3 regions of the Micromonospora sp. AMSO12t genome follow, and region 3 is predicted to be linked to each of the others. Evidence: riboswitches for the same ligand, from Rfam matches in the RefSeq annotation. Region 3 holds a riboswitch; each other region holds the start of a gene.
The links. A riboswitch is a leader RNA that binds a small molecule or an ion and turns the genes downstream of it on or off. The one in region 3 is predicted to bind cyclic di-AMP.
Positions count from the first base shown of each region.

Region 1: it holds a riboswitch for cyclic di-AMP, as region 3 does, so the genes downstream of both, F6X68_RS24020 (hypothetical protein) here and F6X68_RS15795 (C39 family peptidase) in region 3, are expected to answer to the same signal.
Region 2: it holds a riboswitch for cyclic di-AMP, as region 3 does, so the genes downstream of both, F6X68_RS31270 (hypothetical protein) here and F6X68_RS15795 (C39 family peptidase) in region 3, are expected to answer to the same signal.

Region 1 covers NZ_WAAS01000203.1:6,957-9,929, forward strand. The annotation lists gene F6X68_RS24010 (AAA family ATPase) at 1-141, shown strand, start outside; gene F6X68_RS24015 (cation diffusion facilitator family transporter) at 218-1,135, shown strand; cyclic di-AMP (ydaO/yuaA leader) riboswitch at 1,289-1,420, shown strand; gene F6X68_RS24020 (hypothetical protein) at 1,434-2,519, shown strand; gene F6X68_RS24025 (SRPBCC family protein) at 2,596-2,973, opposite strand, start outside.
Region 2 covers NZ_WAAS01000405.1:520-3,492, forward strand. The annotation lists partial or broken gene F6X68_RS31265 (YibE/F family protein) at 1-614, shown strand, start outside; cyclic di-AMP (ydaO/yuaA leader) riboswitch at 781-912, shown strand; gene F6X68_RS31270 (hypothetical protein) at 916-1,932, shown strand; gene F6X68_RS31275 (carbonic anhydrase) at 2,060-2,812, opposite strand.
Region 3 covers NZ_WAAS01000091.1:16,730-19,702, forward strand. The annotation lists gene F6X68_RS15790 (alpha/beta fold hydrolase) at 1-58, opposite strand, end outside; gene F6X68_RS15795 (C39 family peptidase) at 164-1,009, opposite strand; cyclic di-AMP (ydaO/yuaA leader) riboswitch at 1,238-1,378, opposite strand; gene F6X68_RS15800 (acyltransferase) at 1,697-2,944, opposite strand.

The DNA.
Region 1 (2,973 bases), on a different contig from region 3:
GCCAAGGGCATGGAGTACGACGGGGTCGTCCTCGTCGCTCCGGGCGAGATCCGGGCCGACCCGGGGTCGGGGGTGCGGACGCTCTACGTGGCGCTGTCCCGGGCCACCCAGCGGCTGACCACCGTCGACCCGATCGGCTGAGCCGCCGTTACTTGCATACATAGCGATGTGAGCATAGATTGAACGCGAATCCGGACGCCTGACGGAGGGTGGGCGCGTGGGCGCAGGTCATGACCACCATCACGGGTCGGTGGCGAATGCCGCGCACCGCCACCGGGGCCGACTCTGGGCGGCGTTCGGGCTGCTCGCCGGCCTCATGGTGGTGGAGGCGGTGGCGGCCTTCCGCACGGGGTCGCTGGCCCTGCTGAGCGACGCCGGGCACATGTTCACCGACGTGCTCGGCATCGGCATGGCGCTCGCGGCGATCGCCGCCACCCGGCGGGCGGGCGCCGACCCGCAGCGCACCTTCGGCCTCTACCGGCTGGAGGTGCTGGCCGCACTGGCCAACGCCATGCTGCTCTCCGGCGTCGCGGTCTACGTCGTGATCGAGGCGGTGCGCCGCTTCGGCGACCCGCCGGAGGTGCTGGCCGGCCCGATGCTGGTGGTCGCCGTGCTCGGCCTGCTCGCCAACATCGGCGCCTTCGCGCTGCTGCGCTCCGGGGCGAAGGAGAGCATCAACGTCCACGGCGCGTACCTGGAGGTGCTCGGCGACCTGCTGGGGTCACTCGGCGTGATCGGGGCCGCGCTGCTGATCGCCACCACCGGCTGGTGGTGGGCGGACCCGCTGGTGGCGGTCGCGATCGGGGTGTTCATCCTGCCGCGCACCTGGCGGCTCGGGCGGGCCGCGCTGCGCATCCTGGTGCAGGCCGCGCCGGAGCACCTCCAGGTGACCGCGGTGCACGACCGGCTGGCCGCCGTGCCCGGCGTCGCCGAGGTGCACGACCTGCACGTCTGGACGCTCACCTCCGGCATGGAGGTGGCCTCGGCGCACCTGACCATGGCACCCGGCGCGGAGGTCGGCGCGGTGCTGGGCGCCGCCCGGGCCGCGCTGCACGACGACTTCCACATCGAGCACGCCACGTTGCAGATCGAGCCCGGAGCGTCGCGCGGGGCCTGCGGGTCGGTTGAGTGGTAATGAGGACAACCTTAAATCTGGGAGAGTATTGTGCGCTTATGCCGGATTTGACTGCTAGTGGACGTACACCCTCCGTCACCTGCGCTGCATCAGTCACACCGGCACCGGTAGGCTCGGCTTCGGCCTCCGCCAGGCGGCACCCACCGGTGCCGGCGGTGGCCGCCGCCTAATCGCCCGGCGGGGCGAACCGGGGAACCATGTTCGTGGGGTGCATCCGCGTCAGCGGTAGGGATCTTCCGTCCCGAACCCGTCAGCTAACCCGGTCGGCGGCTGACGGAAGGACACGTGAATGCCAGTGATGGCACCTGTACGACGACCTGCCGCCCGGACGGCGGCCCTGATCGCCACGATGCTCGCCCTCGGCGCCGCGGTGGCCCCGGTCACCGCCGCCCCGGCGGCGGCCGCCACCCGGGCCGGCCTGCTCGCCGCGGCCCCCGGCCAGGACGAGGAGGGCGGCACCCCCGCCCTGCGGGCCCAGTTGGAGGCCGCCAGCAAGGGCTACCTCGACGCCAAGCGCGCCCTCGACACGTCGGCCAAGCGGCAACAGCAGCTCGCCGCGCAGCTCAAGACCACCGAGGTCGAGCTGGCCGCGCACACCGCCAAGGTCGGCGAGATCGCGGGGGCGGCCTACCGCACCGGCCGGCTCAGCGTGGCGTCCGCCCTGCTCAACAGCAGCTCGCCGGACGGCTTCATGGACCGCGCCGCCGCCCTCGACGCGGTGGCCGCCAAGGAGGACCGGGCCCTGCGCGAACTCCAGGAGACCCGAGACCAGGCCACCCGCACCAAGCTCGCCCTGGACGGCGAGATCCGGGAGCAGCGCAAGCAGGTCACCGTGATGGCCAAGCGCAAGGAGCAGGCCGAGCGGGCGTTGACGGTCGCCAACCGCGAGCAGCAGCAACAGCGGCAGCAGTCCACGGGGGCGGGCACCTCGCCGGGCGGCACCTCCAGCAAGACGGCGAAGGCGGCCCCGCGCAACTCCGACGGCTCCTGGCCGCGCGAGTCGTGCAGCGTCAACGACCCCACCCCCGCCAACGGCTGCATCACCCCGCGCACCCTGCACGCGCTCAACCAGGCCAAGGCGGCGGGCTTCACCCGCTACGTCTCCTGCTACCGCCCCGGCGGCTCGGGCGAACACCCGAAGGGCCGGGCCTGCGACTTCGCGGCCCAGAAGGGCGGCTTCGGCGGCGACGCCACCGGCGGCGACCGGACGTACGGCAACAACCTGTCGGCGTACTTCGTGCGCAACGCCGACCGGCTCGCCGTGCTCTACGTGATCTGGTACAGGCAGATCTGGCTGCCCAGCAGCGGATGGAAGTCGTACAGCGGGGCCAACGGCGACCCGTCCAGCGACCACACCAACCACGTGCACCTGTCGGTCTACTGACGCCCGCGCCCCGGTGCCCCGCCCGTCGCGGGTCACCGGGGGCGCGACGGCCACCACGGCCGGGACCGTCCGGCGGTCAGTCGGCCGGCGACCCGGGCGGGCTCGTGTCGAGGGCCGTGGCGAGGCGGGCGGCCAGCCCGAGGTGGGCGGCGCGGGTCTGGCGGAACGCGTAGCCGAAGAGCGGCGCGGGCGCGGCGAGGGTGATCTCGACCTCGATGCGGACCACGCCGTCGGGCTCCGCCCGCAGCCGGGTGTGGTTGCGCACCGTGGTGGCAGGCCACTGCCGGGCCACGGTGACGATCTCGTCGGCATCGTCGACGAGGACGTCGGCCCGGTAGGTGATCGGCAGGCGCACCGGCCCGGCGGCCAGTCGATCGGTGATGTCGTAGCTGGCCCGCGCGCCAGGACGGGGCGGCACCCGGCGGACCCGGACGATCAGCGGGTGCAGGTCCTC
Region 2 (2,973 bases), on a different contig from region 3:
CCCACCTGACCGGGTTCGGCTCCGAGGACGCCACCACGCTGTCGATGTACCAGGCCGACGTCGACCTGCACGGGCTGCTGCTGGCCGGGATCATCATCGGCTCCCTCGGCGTGCTGGACGACGTCACGGTGACCCAGGCCGCCACGGTCACCGAGCTGGCGCACGCCAACCCCGGGCTGTCCCGGACGCAGCTCTACCGGGCGGCGACCCGGGTCGGCCGGGCGCACATCGCCTCGACGGTGAACACCATCGTGCTGGCGTACGCCGGCGCCTCGCTGCCGGTGCTGCTCCTGCTGACCGCCGACTCGCGGGCGGTGACCCAACTTCTCACCAGCGAGTTCCTCGCCCAGGAGATCGTCCGCAGCGCGGTCGCCACCCTGGGCCTGATCGCCGCCGTGCCGCTGACCACCGCGCTGGCGGCCCTGGTGACCACGGCCGGCCGACGCGGCGGGGACGCGACCGACCGCGCCGCCACCGCGCCCGCGCCGACGCCCCGGCCGGCCACCGACCGGTCCGAGGCGCTGGAGGCCCTCAGCGGGCCGCGTGGGGACACGCCGTCCGCCGCTCCCGCCGGATGGCCCGATGGGCACAGAAGTACGGACACCGCATGGTGACGCTCCTCAGCGTGACCGAACAGGACGTTCGTCCTGATAAATGCGTCACTGGTCACCGTCCGCCATTACGAAATAACGCATTTAGTCGGCTTAGGGACGTAGATCCCCGGGAGCGTTCTCGGGTAACCTCGCTGCCGGTCACCGCCGAAGGCGCGCAGCGGCGCCTGCGGTGCCGCCGCCCAATCGCCGCGAGGCGAACCGGGGACCCAGGTACGTGGGGTGAATCCGCGACAGCGGTAGGGGCCACTTCCGCCCCGAACCCGTCAGCTAACCCGGTCGGCGGTCGACGGAAGGGAAAACTGTGACGGCACCCCTACGCCGCTGGCTGACGCCCGTGGTGGCCGTACTCGCCGCTCTGGCGGTCTTCGCCGGGCCTCTCCCGGCGGCGGCCGCGCCCACCCCGCCCAAGCCCTCCGGGCACGGGGACGACGAGCCCAAGCTGCTCGACGACCTCATCGAGGCCCGGAACCGGTCCTACGTGCAGGCCAAGGCGAAGCTGGCGAAGTCGAAGAAGCGCCAGCTCGAACTGGCCCTGGAGGTCTCCCGGGCGCAGGCCGAACTGAACGCGCTGGCTCCCCAGGTCAGCCAGATCGCCGCCCAGTCCTACCGCACCGGGCGGATCGGCGCGGTGTCCATGCTGCTGGACACCGCCAGCCCCGACTCGTTCGTCAAGCGCGCCGCCGCCCTCGACGAGCTCAACCTGGTCAACTCCAAGAAGCTCGCCGAGGTGAACGCGGTCAAGGACCGCGCCGAGCAGGCCAAGCTGGCGCTCGACACCGAGGTCCGCGAACAGCAGAAGCTGACGAACGAGATGGCGCGCGGCAAGCGGGAGGCGGAGAAGGCGCTCGCGCTGGTCGGCGGCAGAGGGCTGACCAGCGGCAAGGTGGTCGCCACCTCGCCGGTGGCGAAGATCGCGCCGGGGCGGGCGGCCGACGGCGACTGGACGCCGCTGTCACCCACCGAGGCCGACCCCACCACCTCCGGCCGCATCACCGCGCGCACCCTGCACATGTACAAGGAGGTCAAGCGGGCCGGCTTCAACCGGTTCGTCGGCTGTTACCGCCCCGGCGGGCCCTACGAGCACCCGAAGGGCCGGGCCTGCGACTGGTCGCTGCAGAAGAGCGGCTTCTCCCCCTGGCACAACGACGACACCTACATGTACGGCAACAACCTGACCGCGTTCCTGGTCCGCAACGCCGACCGGCTCGGCGTCTACTACGTGATCTGGAACAGACAGATCTGGTTCCCGGCGACGGGCTGGAGCTCCTACAGCGGTCCGTCGAACCACACCGACCACGTCCACGTGTCCCTCTGGTAGGCACGCACGCGCGCGGCACAGCCGAGAGCGCGGACAGGGCCGCCCCGCCGAACGCGGGGCGGCCCTGTTTCGTCGTACGGACCCGCCCGCCAGGGCGGTGACAGGCGGGCGGTGGGTGGGTGGTTGTTCAGGCGAGCGCGGCGCTGGCCGCCGCCTCCGGCGCGTCGGCCGCAGCGGCGGGCACCTCGGCCACCGTCCGCACCTCGCCGGCGGTCAGCCGGTACGACATGCCGACCACCCCGCAACGGCCGGCAGCCACCTCCGCGGCGAGGACGGCGGAGCGGCCCAGCATCGCCTCGACGGTGTGCGCGATGTGGATGTCGACGATCCCGTCGATGTCGTCCACGCCCTCGGCGGCGGCCCGGCGCAGGCTGGGCACCACGGCGTCCACCACGGCGCACAGGTGCCCGACCGGCGGGGTGCCGGTGGCGGCCGCCGTACGCGCCGCCTGGACGGCCCCGCAGGAGTCGTGCCCGAGCACCACCACCAGCGGCGTGCCCAGGACCGTGACGGCGTACTCCACGCTGCCCAGCACCTCGGGACCGATGGTGTGCCCGGCGGTGCGGACCACGAAGAGGTCACCGAGGCCGCGGTCGAAGATGATCTCGGCGGCGAGCCGGGAGTCGGAGCAACCGACGATCACCGCGAAGGGGTGCTGCCCGTCGGCGACCGCGGCGCGGTGCCCGGCGTCCTGGTTGGGGTGGCGCGGGGCGCCGGTCACGAACCGCCGGTTACCGGCGTGCAGCTCGGCGAGCGCCTGCTCGGGACTCGCGGGGACGGCGAACGCGGTGCCGACGTCGGCCGGGGTCCCGCCCGTGGCCGGCGCCGGGAGCGTCCGCTCCGGGCCCGGTTGGGTTCCTGGCGATCCGGGACGACTCATCCCACACCTCGCTACCTCACGTGAACGGCCTGGTCACCCGGGCCGACGCTGGACGCGGGCTGCCACCACCGTCACACGCACTGCAAGATACGTCAAGGGATGCGTGATATGCATTTCATATGTCCGGCGGCCCGATGCGACGGCGGCCGGGCCTCCGCGCG
Region 3 (2,973 bases):
TGCCGTGCAGCAGCAGAAGCACCCTCCGGCCGTCCCGCTCACCCGACTCATCGACCATGGGCGCAGTGTGCCACCCGTCGGACGCCGCGGGCGAGGGCCGTGACCCGGACACGACATCGGGCGCCGACCCCCCGGGTGGGGAGCCGACGCCCGACGGCGTCGCTCAGGCGGAGTAGCCGCGGGTGGCGGCCCAGTTCGCCAGGGCGATGGTGCTGATCCAGTACGACGCGGTCGCCGGGTTCGCCGAGTCGGCGATCTTCACCAGCCGCCCCTCGTCCTGGTAGCCGACCACCGCGATGTAGTGGCCGCCGGGGAAGGAGTGCCAGCCGCCGTCGGTGTCCGTGGCGCTGCCGGCGACGTTGACCACGACGCCCCGCCCGTCGGTGATGGCCGCGACGACGTCGGCCTGGAGCCGGTCCATCTGGGCCGGGGTGGCGGCGCCACCGGGGATCATCCGGGTCCGGTACGGGTCGCCCTTCACCGTCGCGTTCAGCACCCGGGTGGTGTCCTGGGCCGAGTCGGTGCCCATCTGGTCGGTGCCCAACTGGGCACCGAGGGCGTCCTGGCTGCGCGCGATGCCGGCGGCGCTGAGGGCGTGCCGGACGGCCGCCGGACCACAGTTGTAGAAGGTGGTCTGGGCCTGGTAGTCGTAGTCCAGGCTCTTGGCGGCCGGAGGCTTCGGCGGCTCCGGCTTGCGGGTCAGGTCCGGGTCCGGGGCGGCGCTGGACGCGCTGGCCGACGGGGCGGCGCTGGACGCGGCCGGGGCGGCGCTGGACGGGGCGGGCGCGACCCGGGCCTGGCTGCGCGAGGCCGACGCGTCGTCCCGCAGTTCGGTCGCGGCCACCGGGGCCTGCGCGGCGGCGGGGGCCTCGTCGGTTCCGGCCAGCAGCGCGACCGTGCCCGACGCCAGCACGAGCGCCGCGGCGGACGCGGCGGCCAGCTGGTACGGACGCTCGGACGTGAGGCGACGCAGCTGTCGCTTGAGGTGGTGCTTCACGGTTTCCTCCACGGGCTCGGGGTGAGCGGCCGTCGGTCCGCGCCGAGGGCAGGGCGGACCGACCGCGCGGACGGGCGTCCGGGCGGGTGGTGGGCCACTCAGGGGATGCGCCCGGGACGCCGGGCGACGGACGGTGACCGGTGGGTCAGCTCATGACCTGCGGGCGGACGAGCGCGGTCACCGCGGCGCCGTGGAGACGGCGGCACAACCGAGGGGTGTACGGGTGTGGCATGACGATGGAACTCCTTCCGACACCGCCGACCGGGTTAGCTGACGGATTCGGGCGGGAAGAACGCCCTACCACGGGCCCACGGCCCACGGATTCACCCCAACGAGCACTGGGTCCCCGGTTCGTCGTTCACGATTAGGCGGGTCGGCGCGGCGTCGCCTCTGGCGATCGGGTACCGCACCGGACGCGCCGACATTACTGGCCGGTCCGCGCCCTGCCAACCCCGTCCCACCTGCCTAAACCTTGATCGGCAGACAATTTTTGCGGGCACTTCGCCACTGACGCGACTCAATGGGACGACCGTTTCTGCGCGCACCTCCGGGCGACAACGGGACAAGTGGCGGACATCGGCGCCGAAACCCCGGCAGGAATCGACCGGGCCGCGCCCGATGACCGGTTCGCCGACGTGGTGACCGGCGTCACCGAAACGGCCGGGATTTCGTCGGCGGACACTCCGGTCGCCGGGGCGCTCAGCGCGAGTCGGCGTACGTCGGCCGGTGGCCGTCCTGCGGGTCGGCGGCCCGGGGGCGCGGCACGGCGTTGCCCCGGTCTCCCGGCGCCGCCCCGGGGCCGCCGGGGTCCTGCCCGGCGCCGTCCCCGCCCCGCGGCGCCCGGGCCGACCTGCGCGGGGTGAGCAGCCGCATCATCGGCGTCTCGACGAGACGGTGCAACAGGCCGGCCAGGGCCAGGTTGACCAGCAGGAAGCCGAGCACCACCGCCAGCCCCGACCAGCCGGTGAAGCCGACACCCCAGTCGCCGGTGAGCCGCAGGACGGTGATCATCACGAGGACGTGCACCAGATAGAAGGCGAAGGAGACCTCGCCCAGCCAGATCATCGGCCGGGACCGCCACGGCGAGCGCCGCCCGCGCACGTCCGCGTCCGCCGCCGCGGCGATGACCAGGATGTACGCGACCGAGAGCAGCGCCGCCCACAGTTCGGCGCGGACCCACTGCGCGGCGACCACCCAGGTCGCCACGAAGAGCAGGCTGGCCAGCGGCAGGCCCGGCCCGCGCCACCGGCCACGCCGCATCAGCTCGGCGGCGGCGACGCCCATCCAGAACTCCAGCGACCGCACCGGCGGGAAGATCTGGGTGAACCACCAGCGGCTCTCCTCGGGCACCAGCGCCTGGGCCGGCCAGAGCGCCAGGATGAGCAGCGGCACCGCGACCACGACGGCCCACAGGGCCCACGGTCGGGCCCGGCGGATCAGCGGCAGCGCCAACGGCAGGCAGAGGTAGAAGAAGAACTCGCAGGACAGCGACCAGCTGACCGTGTTGATGCTGTAGAAGTGGCCCGGCCGCGGGTCCCACGCCTGGAGGAGGAACAGGTTCTCCACCGCGACGAACCGGTCCACGGGGTCGGCGAACCAGGCCGCGACCGCCAGGGCCGCCACCCACAGCACCACGTGGCTCGGCCAGATCTTGGCCACCCGGCGCCGCCAGAACGCCCGACGGGTGTCGGTGGGTCGGGCCGACCAGACCAGCACGAAGCCGCTGAGGATGAAGAAGAACTGCACGCCCGACAGCCCGAGTGCGAAGGCCCAGTCCACGACGGCCTTCTGGCCGGGCTCGGCGATGATGCCCATCGTCGCGACGTGGAACCCGAAGACGAGCAGGGCGGCGACCCAGCGCAGCCCGGTCAGCGACGGCAGGCGGCTGGCCGGGGACGCGGGCCGGGCGGCGGGCGCGACGGTCGCGACGGTCGCGGCGTCGTTCATGCCGGCATCCCGACGATCCGCAGGGTCAC